DNA from 2 places in the Rhizobium sp. Root1204 genome. Region 1 is predicted to be linked to the other one. Evidence: predicted binding sites of a transcription regulator. Region 1 holds the regulator's gene; the other holds the start of a gene.
The links. Region 1 encodes PhoB, which activates phosphate uptake and scavenging genes when phosphate is short. Its sites were predicted from a motif close to TGTCATNNANCTGTCAT; they were not measured.
Positions count from the first base shown of each region.

Region 1 (4,771 bases):
GCAGCTCTGAAGGCGGTTCCTCCGTCGATCCGCTCGGCAGCCTTGGGTCTCGGTGCTTCCAAGATGCAGACCATCTTCCATCACGTCCTGCCGCTCGCCATGCCGGGCGTCCTGACCGGTACGATCATCGGCCTGGCACATGCGCTCGGCGAAACCGCGCCGCTGCTCCTGATCGGCATGGTGGCCTTCGTTGTCGACTATCCGGGCTCGCCGATGGACCCGTCCACTGCTCTGCCGGTCCAGATCTACATGTGGGCCAACGAAGCCGAACGTGCATTTGTCGAACGGACTTCGGGTGCGATCATGATCCTCTTGATCTTCCTCGTCGTCATGAACCTTGGCGCAATCCTGTTGCGGCGTCGCTTTGAGCGTCGCTGGTAGTGAGGTAAGAACATGAACATGATGTCAGAAGCAGCAGTTGAAAAGGCGCTGGACCAGAAAATGAACACTGTTCCCTTCAAGATGATCGGAAAGGACGTTTCGGTTTATTACGGCGAGAAGCGCGCGCTTTTCGATGTAAACCTCAACGTTCGCGAAAACACCGTCACCGCGCTGATCGGCCCGTCGGGCTGCGGCAAGTCGACGTTCCTGCGCACGCTCAACCGCATGAACGACACGATCGACAGCTGCCGCGTCACCGGGAAGATCACCCTTGATGACGGCGATATCTACGACCCGAGCATCGACGTCGTCGAACTCCGCGCCCGCGTCGGCATGGTGTTCCAGAAGCCGAACCCGTTCCCGAAGTCGATCTACGAGAACGTCACCTACGGTCCGAAGATCCATGGCCTCGCCCGCACCAAAGCGGACCTCGATCAGATCGTCGAGACGAGCCTTCAGAAGGCCGGCCTCTGGAATGAAGTGAAGGACCGCTTGCATGAATCCGGCACCGGCCTCTCCGGTGGTCAGCAGCAGCGCCTGTGCATTGCCCGCGCCGTTGCGGTCAGCCCGGAAGTCATCCTAATGGACGAGCCGTGCTCGGCCCTGGACCCGATCGCGACCGCCAAGGTCGAGGAACTGATCCACGAGCTGCGGACAAACTACACGATCGTCATTGTCACACACTCGATGCAGCAGGCAGCCCGCGTGTCGCAGCGGACCGCGATGTTCCACCTCGGCAATCTCGTCGAGGAAAACGACACCGACAAGATGTTCACCAACCCGGATGACCAACGGACCCAGGATTACATCATGGGCCGCTTCGGCTGAGGACTGAGCTTGCCACCCTGTCATGAGGGCAGGGTGGTGGTCTTCCAACCCGGATTGTGATCGCAAGGAAAAACAATCATGTCTACGCACATTGCTTCCGTCTACGACGAAGATCTGAAGTACCTGACCCGGCGCATCTCCGAGATGGGCGGTCTGGCCGAACAGATGGTGGCCGAATCCGTACGCGCCTTGGTCAATTCCGACCTGGCGCTTGCCCAGAAGGTCATTTCCGACGACGCCATTCTCGACGAGGCCGAACGCCAGATCGGCGAAAAGGCCATTGTCACCATCGCCAAGCGCCAGCCGATGGCTGCCGACCTGCGCGAAATCATGGGATCGATCCGCATTGCCGCCGATCTTGAACGGGTCGGTGACCTTGGCAAGAACAACGCCAAGCGCGTCATCGCGGTCGCGAGCGCCAGCCTGCCGCGCCAACTGGCCCGTGGTCTGGAGCATCTGGCCGAGCTTGCGCTCGTTCAGCTCAAGGAAGTGCTCGATGTCTATGCCTCCCGCTCGCCGGAAAAGGCCAATAGCATCCGCGAACGCGACAACGAGATCGACGCGATCTACACGTCGCTGTTCCGCGAACTCCTGACCTACATGATGGAAGACCCGCGTAACATCACGCCGTGCACGCATCTTCTGTTCTGCGCCAAGAACATCGAGCGCATCGGCGACCATGCCACCAATATCGCCGAAACAATCTACTACATGGCGACCGGCGCGCAGCCGGCTGGCGAACGTCCAAAGGACGACACAGCCAATACGGTCGGTGCGATCGGCAACTGATCGCCTGAGAAAGTAAGTAAATTCTTACGCAATGATCGCGCGAGCGGCCGCTGGAGCCGCTCGGCACGCCTCCGGCCATCCGGCCGGACGCCAAGGAGCAGAACTGAATGTTGCCAAGAATTGCCGTTGTTGAAGACGAAGAGGCGCTGAGCGTCCTCCTCCGATACAATCTCGAGGCCGAAGGGTTCGAAGTCGACACCATCAACCGTGGCGACGAGGCGGAAATGCGCCTGCAGGAACGTCTGCCCGATCTCCTGATCCTCGATTGGATGTTGCCGGGTGTTTCCGGGATCGAACTGTGCCGCCGGCTGCGCCAGCGTCCGGAAACCGAACGGCTACCGATCATCATGCTGACAGCGCGTGGCGAAGAGAGTGAGCGTGTTCGCGGTCTGGCTACGGGCGCCGACGATTACGTCGTCAAGCCGTTCTCGACGCCGGAACTGATGGCGCGGGTGAAGGCGATGTTGCGCCGCGCCAAGCCGGAAGTGCTGTCGACGCTGCTGAAGTGCGGCGATATCGAACTCGACCGCGAAACCCACCGTGTCCACCGCAAGACGCGCGAGGTCCGTCTCGGGCCGACGGAGTTCCGTCTCTTGGAATTCTTCATGGCATCGCCGGGCCGGGTCTTTTCGCGTTCACAGCTGCTGGATGGCGTCTGGGGCCACGATATCTATGTCGATGAACGCACCGTCGACGTCCATGTCGGCCGCCTGCGCAAAGCATTGAACTTTTCCAATATGCAGGACGTGATCCGTACAGTGCGCGGCGCGGGCTATTCCCTGGAAAGCTGAAATCGTACAGGAAAGAACCGTCAGGCGTTGCCGAGCGGTTCTCCAATCTCGATGGCGTGACCATCCGGATCGTAGAAGCGGAAAACCCTCTGGCCCCAAGCCTGCGTCTCGATGGGGTGGATGAGGTTTACAAGGCTGCCGATGCGCCCGAAAAGCGCATCCAGATCATCATGTTCGAAATAGAGCAGGATATTTTGACGGCCGTACGGCCCGGAAACGTCTGACGGCTGTCCCCAGACCGTCGTTTCGAGGGATTTGCCATCATGGATGGCAAATCCCGTTTCAAATAAGACGAAATTGCCGAAATCACGGCTGACTGCCAATCCCAGCATCTCGCTATAGAAGATTTTCGAGATGCTGATATCCCGTACAAACGGGATGGGATTGACAAAACGCACGGCCGATCCGGCCTTAGCGTGCCCGGCGGCGCTCGCCGGACGGCTGGTAGGCCAGCTTGGCGTGGAAGGTGCAGTACGGCGAAGTGTCCGGGGAATCGTTGCCGCAGAAGTGAAACTCGTCCTTCATCGGATCGCCGATCGGCCACTTGCAGGTACGGTCGGTCAGCTCGGTCAGGACCAGACGGCGAGACATCGGAATAACAACGTTGTTGCCAGCCGGTGCTGTCTCCAGATTCTCGATCGCGTCGATTTCCACCTCTTCCTTCATGACGGTCGCACCGGTGGTGCGGGTCACTGTGCGGGTGGCGGTGATGCGCGATGCGGTATAGTTCGGTGCGCGTGGTGCGGCGGAAGGTGCCGGGCGCTTGACGCGGGCCGTTGCCGTGCTGCCACCAGCCTTTGCGCGGCCGGGCAGGCAGAGACGGTGAACCTTGCCGATGACGGCATTACGGCTGACGCCGCCGAGCTGTGCTGCGATCTGGCTCGCGCTCAAGCCTTCGGCCCACAATTTCTTGAGTTTTTCGACCCGCTCGTCAGTCCAGTTCATGGTCTTGTCTCCATTCCCAGCGTTGGTGATGGTCGAATCCTCCACCGAGCCCTGGGTGTAACCCGAGGCTGAAACGCGATAACACTTTTGGTGACTAGGTCCGCCGCATGCGTTCTAGTAATTATTTCTTAACGTAGAGCCCGTGGGACTCCCTGACAAGAGTCCGGAGAATCCCACCGAATCGATTTCCGAGTTTTCCCCAACTTGCTTGCGATGCGTGGCATTTTTGCAAGGGTATCCGGCTAAAAAATTTGCGGCCGCTGTATATCCGCGAATTGCTGGAAATCATGGGCTTTTGTTGACATCGCATTGCGAAGTGAAGATAGTGCCATTGCCGCCGAAAGGCGGCATTTTGATTTTTTATGGGCTGGTCACAGCCTTGTTGACGGCGCCGTTTATACAATGGCCGTGATGGTTTGAGGAGACATGCGCCATGGCCGATGCCACGCCGCTTTATGACACATATGCACGCGCACCCTTGCGGTTTGAGCGCGGCGAAGGCGTCTGGCTGATTGCTGAGGACGGCACCCGTTATCTCGATTTCGCCGCCGGTGTGGCGGTCAATTCGCTCGGTCATGCACATCCGCATCTTGTATCGGCATTGAAGGAGCAGGCGGACAAGGTCTGGCACCTGTCAAATCTCTATGAAGTCCCCGGCCAGGAAAGCCTCAGCCGCCGCCTGACGGAAGCGACGTTCGCCGACAAGGTGTTCTTCACCAATTCCGGTGCAGAAGCGCTCGAATGCGCGATCAAGACGGCGCGGCGCTATCATTTCGCCAAGGGTCAGCCTGAAAAATTCCACATCATTACCTTTGAAGGCGCGTTCCACGGCCGCACACTGGCGACCATCGCTGCCGGTGGGCAGGCGAAGTACCTGGAAGGCTTCGGCCCCAAGGCGCCGGGTTTCTATCAGGTGCCGTTTGGCGACATGGGCGCCCTGAAGGCTGCCATCAGCGAAGAGACTGCCGCGATCCTGATCGAGCCGATCCAGGGTGAGGGTGGTATCCGCACCGTTTCGAAGGAATTCCTGCAGGAAC
Region 1 is NZ_LMCZ01000001.1:298,110-302,880, reverse strand. It holds gene pstA (phosphate ABC transporter permease PstA) at 1-381, shown strand, start outside; gene pstB (phosphate ABC transporter ATP-binding protein PstB) at 394-1,209, shown strand; gene phoU (phosphate signaling complex protein PhoU) at 1,285-1,998, shown strand; gene phoB (phosphate regulon transcriptional regulator PhoB) at 2,106-2,789, shown strand; gene ASC96_RS01430 (VOC family protein) at 2,810-3,187, opposite strand; gene ASC96_RS01425 (GcrA family cell cycle regulator) at 3,201-3,734, opposite strand; gene ASC96_RS01420 (aspartate aminotransferase family protein) at 4,168-4,771, shown strand, end outside.

Region 2 (4,771 bases), on a different contig from region 1:
GACGGCGATCTTCGCGCTGTTCGCCGGTGGCGTCGCGGCATGGTTCGTGGTGAGCAAAATCATGAGTTTGCCGTCCTCTTTCCTGCCGGATGTGGCGCTGATCACCATGGCTGTCGCCCTGATCGTCACGGTCGGTTTCGGTCTGGCGGGCACCTGGCGGGTGCTCGGTCAGAAGGCCGCACCCGTCCTACGCGAGCTCTAAGCGCCCAGTTAACCGTTAACGTTAGCCCCTGAAAGCCCTGAGAATCCGCTTTTCGGCTGATTCCAGGGGCTGCCGGTCTTGTGCAAGTCGTATTTCGACATCATATTCACCCTAGGCATGCTGGAGCCCCGCAGCGGCGCCTGGGTCAAGTGGCTTGCACCGTCATGGATGCGCCCTTACCGCCCGACACCGTAAACTTAACCGGGGCTTTTAAAGAGGAAACAATGGCTGATCTTAGAAACTACCAAACCCGAATGTCGCCTGCCGGCGCACAGGCGGGGGCCGTAATCGACGAAGGTCTGCGCACCTATATGCTCAAGGTGTACAACCTGATGGCCCTCGGTCTGGCGATCACCGGTATCGCCGCCTATGCTGCATTTCAGTTCGCTTTCGCGGACGGACAGCTGACGGCCTTCGGTCAGGCGATCTATGTGAGCCCGCTGAAGTGGGTCATCATGCTCGCACCGCTGGCTCTGGTGTTCTACATGAGCTTCCGCATCAACTCGATGAGCGTATCCGCTGCGCAGACGACCTTCTGGGTCTATGCCGGTCTGATGGGTCTCTCGCTGTCGTCGATCTTCATGATCTATACCGGCCAGAGCATCACCCAGACGTTCTTCGTCACGGCTGCTTCGTTCGGTGCCCTGTCGCTCTACGGCTACACCACCAAGCGTAGCCTGTCCGGCATGGGTTCGTTCCTGATGATGGGCCTTTTCGGCCTGATCATCGCTTCGATCGTCAATATCTTCCTCGCCTCGTCGGCGCTTGATTTTGCGATCTCGGCTATCGGTGTTCTGATCTTCGCAGGCCTTACGGCTTACGATACCCAGAAGATCAAGGAAATGTACTTCGAAGAAGAAGGTGCCGAAGCCACCGGTCGCAAGGCCATCATGGGCGCGCTGACGCTGTATCTCGACTTCATCAACCTGTTCCTGTTCATGCTGCGTTTCCTCGGAAACAAGGAATAACTTGGAACTGGAATACATCTGAAAAGGCGGCTTCGGCCGCCTTTTTTGTTGTCCGGAAAACGATGGCGGGCACTCGCTTGAACGCACGAATACGATATGGCAGAGGAGAATGCCCTTTCTCAGTCAGGTCCGCCCATGCCCTTCACGCTTCGTGACGCCACCCTTTCAGACATCGCCGCGATTACCGCGATCTATCAGGACTCGGTTCTGAACGGCGTGGCCTCTTATGAGATGACGCCACCGGGCGAGCCGGAAATGGCGTCGCGGTTTTCTGCGATTACCGGCAACGGCTATCCTTATATCGCCGCTGTCGATGCGCAGGGCGTGCTCCTCGGCTATGCTTATGCGTCAGCGTTCCGCACGCGCACCGCCTATCGGTTCATGGTCGAGGATTCGATCTATCTGGCGCCCGAGGCCCGCGGCCAGGGTGTCGGCAAGGCGCTGCTGGCTGAATTGATCCGGCGCTGTACGCAACTCGGATTCCGCCAGATGGTCGCCGTCATCGGCGGTGCCCATCCAGCTTCCGTCGCGGTCCATCGCGCCGCTGGTTTCGAGCATGGCGGATTGATGAAGGGCACGGGTTTCAAGCATGGCCGCTGGCTCGATACCATCATCATGCAATTGCCACTCGGCGAAGGGCTGACGACCGATCCGGAGCCGGGCATCTACCCCGACACGCTCTACCAAGCCTAACTCAGGTCTTGATGAGCTTCAGCATCTTGTCGAAGACTTTGAGGACCTGCTGCAGGTCGTGACCGCGCTTGAGGATCATGCCATGCGTATTGACGACGCTGAAGGCGCCTTGCTTGGATGACAATTTCGGATTCTTTTCGATCCGGAACAGCGGCATTTCACCAGACCGCTTGAAAACCGAGAAGACCGCCTTGTCGCGCAAGTGGTCCATGGCATAGTCGCGCCACTCTCCGTCCCCGACCATGCGGCCATAGACCCTGAGGATCATATCAAGCTCGCGGCGGTGGAAGGTGATGGGAAGCTGGTCCTGATTGCTGCTGCGGTATTCGTGCAGATTAACAACCACATCGGACGATTTCTGCCTTTCGGAACGGGTCTCGCCTTGCGGCAAATCCGGCTGATCAGTCATCGGTACTCCGGCCTTTTATTGTGACAGGACGATAACAGTTTGCCTGACCGGGGCTGAAATGCAAGCCGCAAAGCCGGAAGCGGTCGGCCAAGACTTTTTTTCGCCTGCCGCATTTCAAACAAACCGGCGCCCCAATTGGCAAGGACACTCGCGCTCGCTGGCACAAGGGAGTCCTTCCGAGTGACCGGCCTGCATGTCTGTTTGTGGTTTTTCTGCCGCAAACGGGTGCAGCAATGGAGTGGCTAGCCAAAGCGTCCATCGGGCGCGGTTGCTCCTGATGCCATGTCGATCGGGTGCTGCTTGCACCTGCGAAACGTGGCCGGTTCGGTCCGGCATCTTCGAACCCTCAGCCCCAGCCCCTCGATGCTGCCGGGCCGAACCAGACTATGTGTCAATTGGCGGCTTTATCCGCCATGACAGTCACAGCGCCGACGATGGCGCCAGGTGTCTCACTGTCTTTCATCTTTTGCAGAAGCACGGCACAGCCGCCGTTTTCACCCTCGTTGAGGATGGAAGCCGGCAGAACGAAATTGGCAGGCTTGCCATCCCACATGCCGATCGTCTGGACATCGCGGACGGAGTGCCAGTAGGAAATCTTTTTGCCGCTGTTTTCGCCCTTCTTCACATCGACAAGTTGCTGCCGGTTGAAATAAACGACGACGACATTGGCCTTGCCGGTGCCTGCCCCGATCTTGATATCGATCTCATCCTTGCTGACATTGGCGGCGACCGGTACGGCGAGGCCCTGTCCCGCCGAATTCATCGCGGAGAGGCGGCTGTTGATCCCGTCGATATCGGCGCCGTTGATATGGTCGCGGCCGTTGAGCACTGCTTGAGGCGTGTAGACACCGCTGCGGCCGAACATCTTCGCATAGGCATATTGCCGGGCAGTGTTGTCCTTCGAGGCCAAAGTGTCGGCCCAGCCGAGATAGTTCCAGTAGTCGACGTGATAGGAGAGCGCAACGACCTTGCCGTCGTCGATCAGCGTCTTCAACGCTGCATCCGCTGGCGGGCACGAGGAGCAGCCCTGGCTGGTGAACAGTTCTACCACGCCTGCCGGTTTCACTGCATCTTCAGCCACAGCCGGCATCGCCATTAGGCCAAGGCCAAGGGCGAGCGTGATGTGGCGAACGGTGCTTGATCCAGACATTCAGACTTCCATTTCAGGATGTTGGGCATTTCAAGGATGTTGGCATTTCAGGCAGCAGAATTTCAGTGGTGTTGTACAGGCGTACAGTCTCTGTCGGCACCCTTCATACTCCGGTCCTCCGTCAACGGAAAATCACGTTGGAGTGAGGCGAACGGTACCGGCGATCACAAAAAAACCGGGGCTCGTGAAAGCCCCGGCTTCGTTCATTCGAGCATCAGCGATGCATCAGGCGGCGAGATCGCGCAGAACCGTCTGCAGGATGCCGCCATTGTTCATGTAGGTGACCTCATCGAGCGTATCGATGCGGCAGATCAGCGGTACGTGCTTCACCGAGCCGTCGGCATAGGTGATCTTGGCAATGCGCTTTTCACGCGGCTGGACGTTTGCCAGGCCGTCGATAGTGACGCTCTCGTCACCCTTCAGGCCGAGCGATTCCCAGGTCGTGCCTTCCTCGAAGACGAAGGGCACGATGCCCATGCCGACGAGGTTGGAGCGGTGGATACGCTCGAACGACTGGGCGATGACCGCCTTGACGCCAAGCAGGTTGGTGCCCTTGGCAGCCCAGTCACGCGACGAACCGTTGCCATATTCGACACCGGCGAAGATGACCAGCGGAACGCCTTCTGCCTTGTACTGCATGGCAGCGTCGTAGATCGACATCTCTTCCTTCGAAGGATAGTGGATCGTGTAGCCGCCTTCCTTGCCGTTCGGGCCCATCATGTGGTTGCGGATGCGGATATTGGCAAAGGTGCCGCGCATCATCACTTCATGGTTGCCGCGGCGCGTACCGTACTGGTTGAAATCGGCAACGCCGACACCATGGCCAATGAGGTAGGCACCGGCAGGAGAGGCTGCCTTGATCGAGCCAGCCGGCGAGATGTGGTCGGTGGTGATCTTGTCGCCGAACAGGCCAAGCACGCGGGCGCCCTTGATGTCGGAGATGCCCGAACCGGTCTTGCCCATGCCGACGAAGTAAGGCGGGTTCTGGACGTAGGTCGAGTTGTCATCCCAGGCATAGGTCTGGCCGGCCGGTACCTGAACCGCCTGCCAGTTGACGTCGCCCTTGAACACGTCGGCATATTTCGATGCGTAGAGTGCGCGGGTAACGTATTTCAGGATGAATTCCTGGATTTCCTGCGAGGTCGGCCAGACGTCCTTGAGGAAGACCGGCTGTCCGTCGCTGCCGATGCCGAGCGGCTCAGTGGTCAGGTCCTTCTGGACCGTGCCGGCGAGTGCGTAGGCGACGACCAGCGGCGGCGAAGCGAGGTAGTTCGCCTGAACGTCCGGCGAGATACGGCCTTCGAAGTTACGGTTGCCCGAGAGAACGCCGGACATGATCAGGCCCTTCT
Region 2 is NZ_LMCZ01000006.1:308,633-313,403, forward strand. It holds gene ASC96_RS08975 (ABC transporter permease) at 1-202, shown strand, start outside; gene ASC96_RS08980 (Bax inhibitor-1/YccA family protein) at 427-1,170, shown strand; gene ASC96_RS08985 (GNAT family N-acetyltransferase) at 1,306-1,863, shown strand; gene ASC96_RS08990 (DUF2794 domain-containing protein) at 1,865-2,272, opposite strand; gene ASC96_RS08995 (thioredoxin family protein) at 2,664-3,422, opposite strand; gene acnA (aconitate hydratase AcnA) at 3,648-4,771, opposite strand, start outside.
Region 2: ASC96_RS08990 (DUF2794 domain-containing protein) is a predicted target of PhoB. The motif match lies at 2,293-2,309, and genes of this name have one in related genera.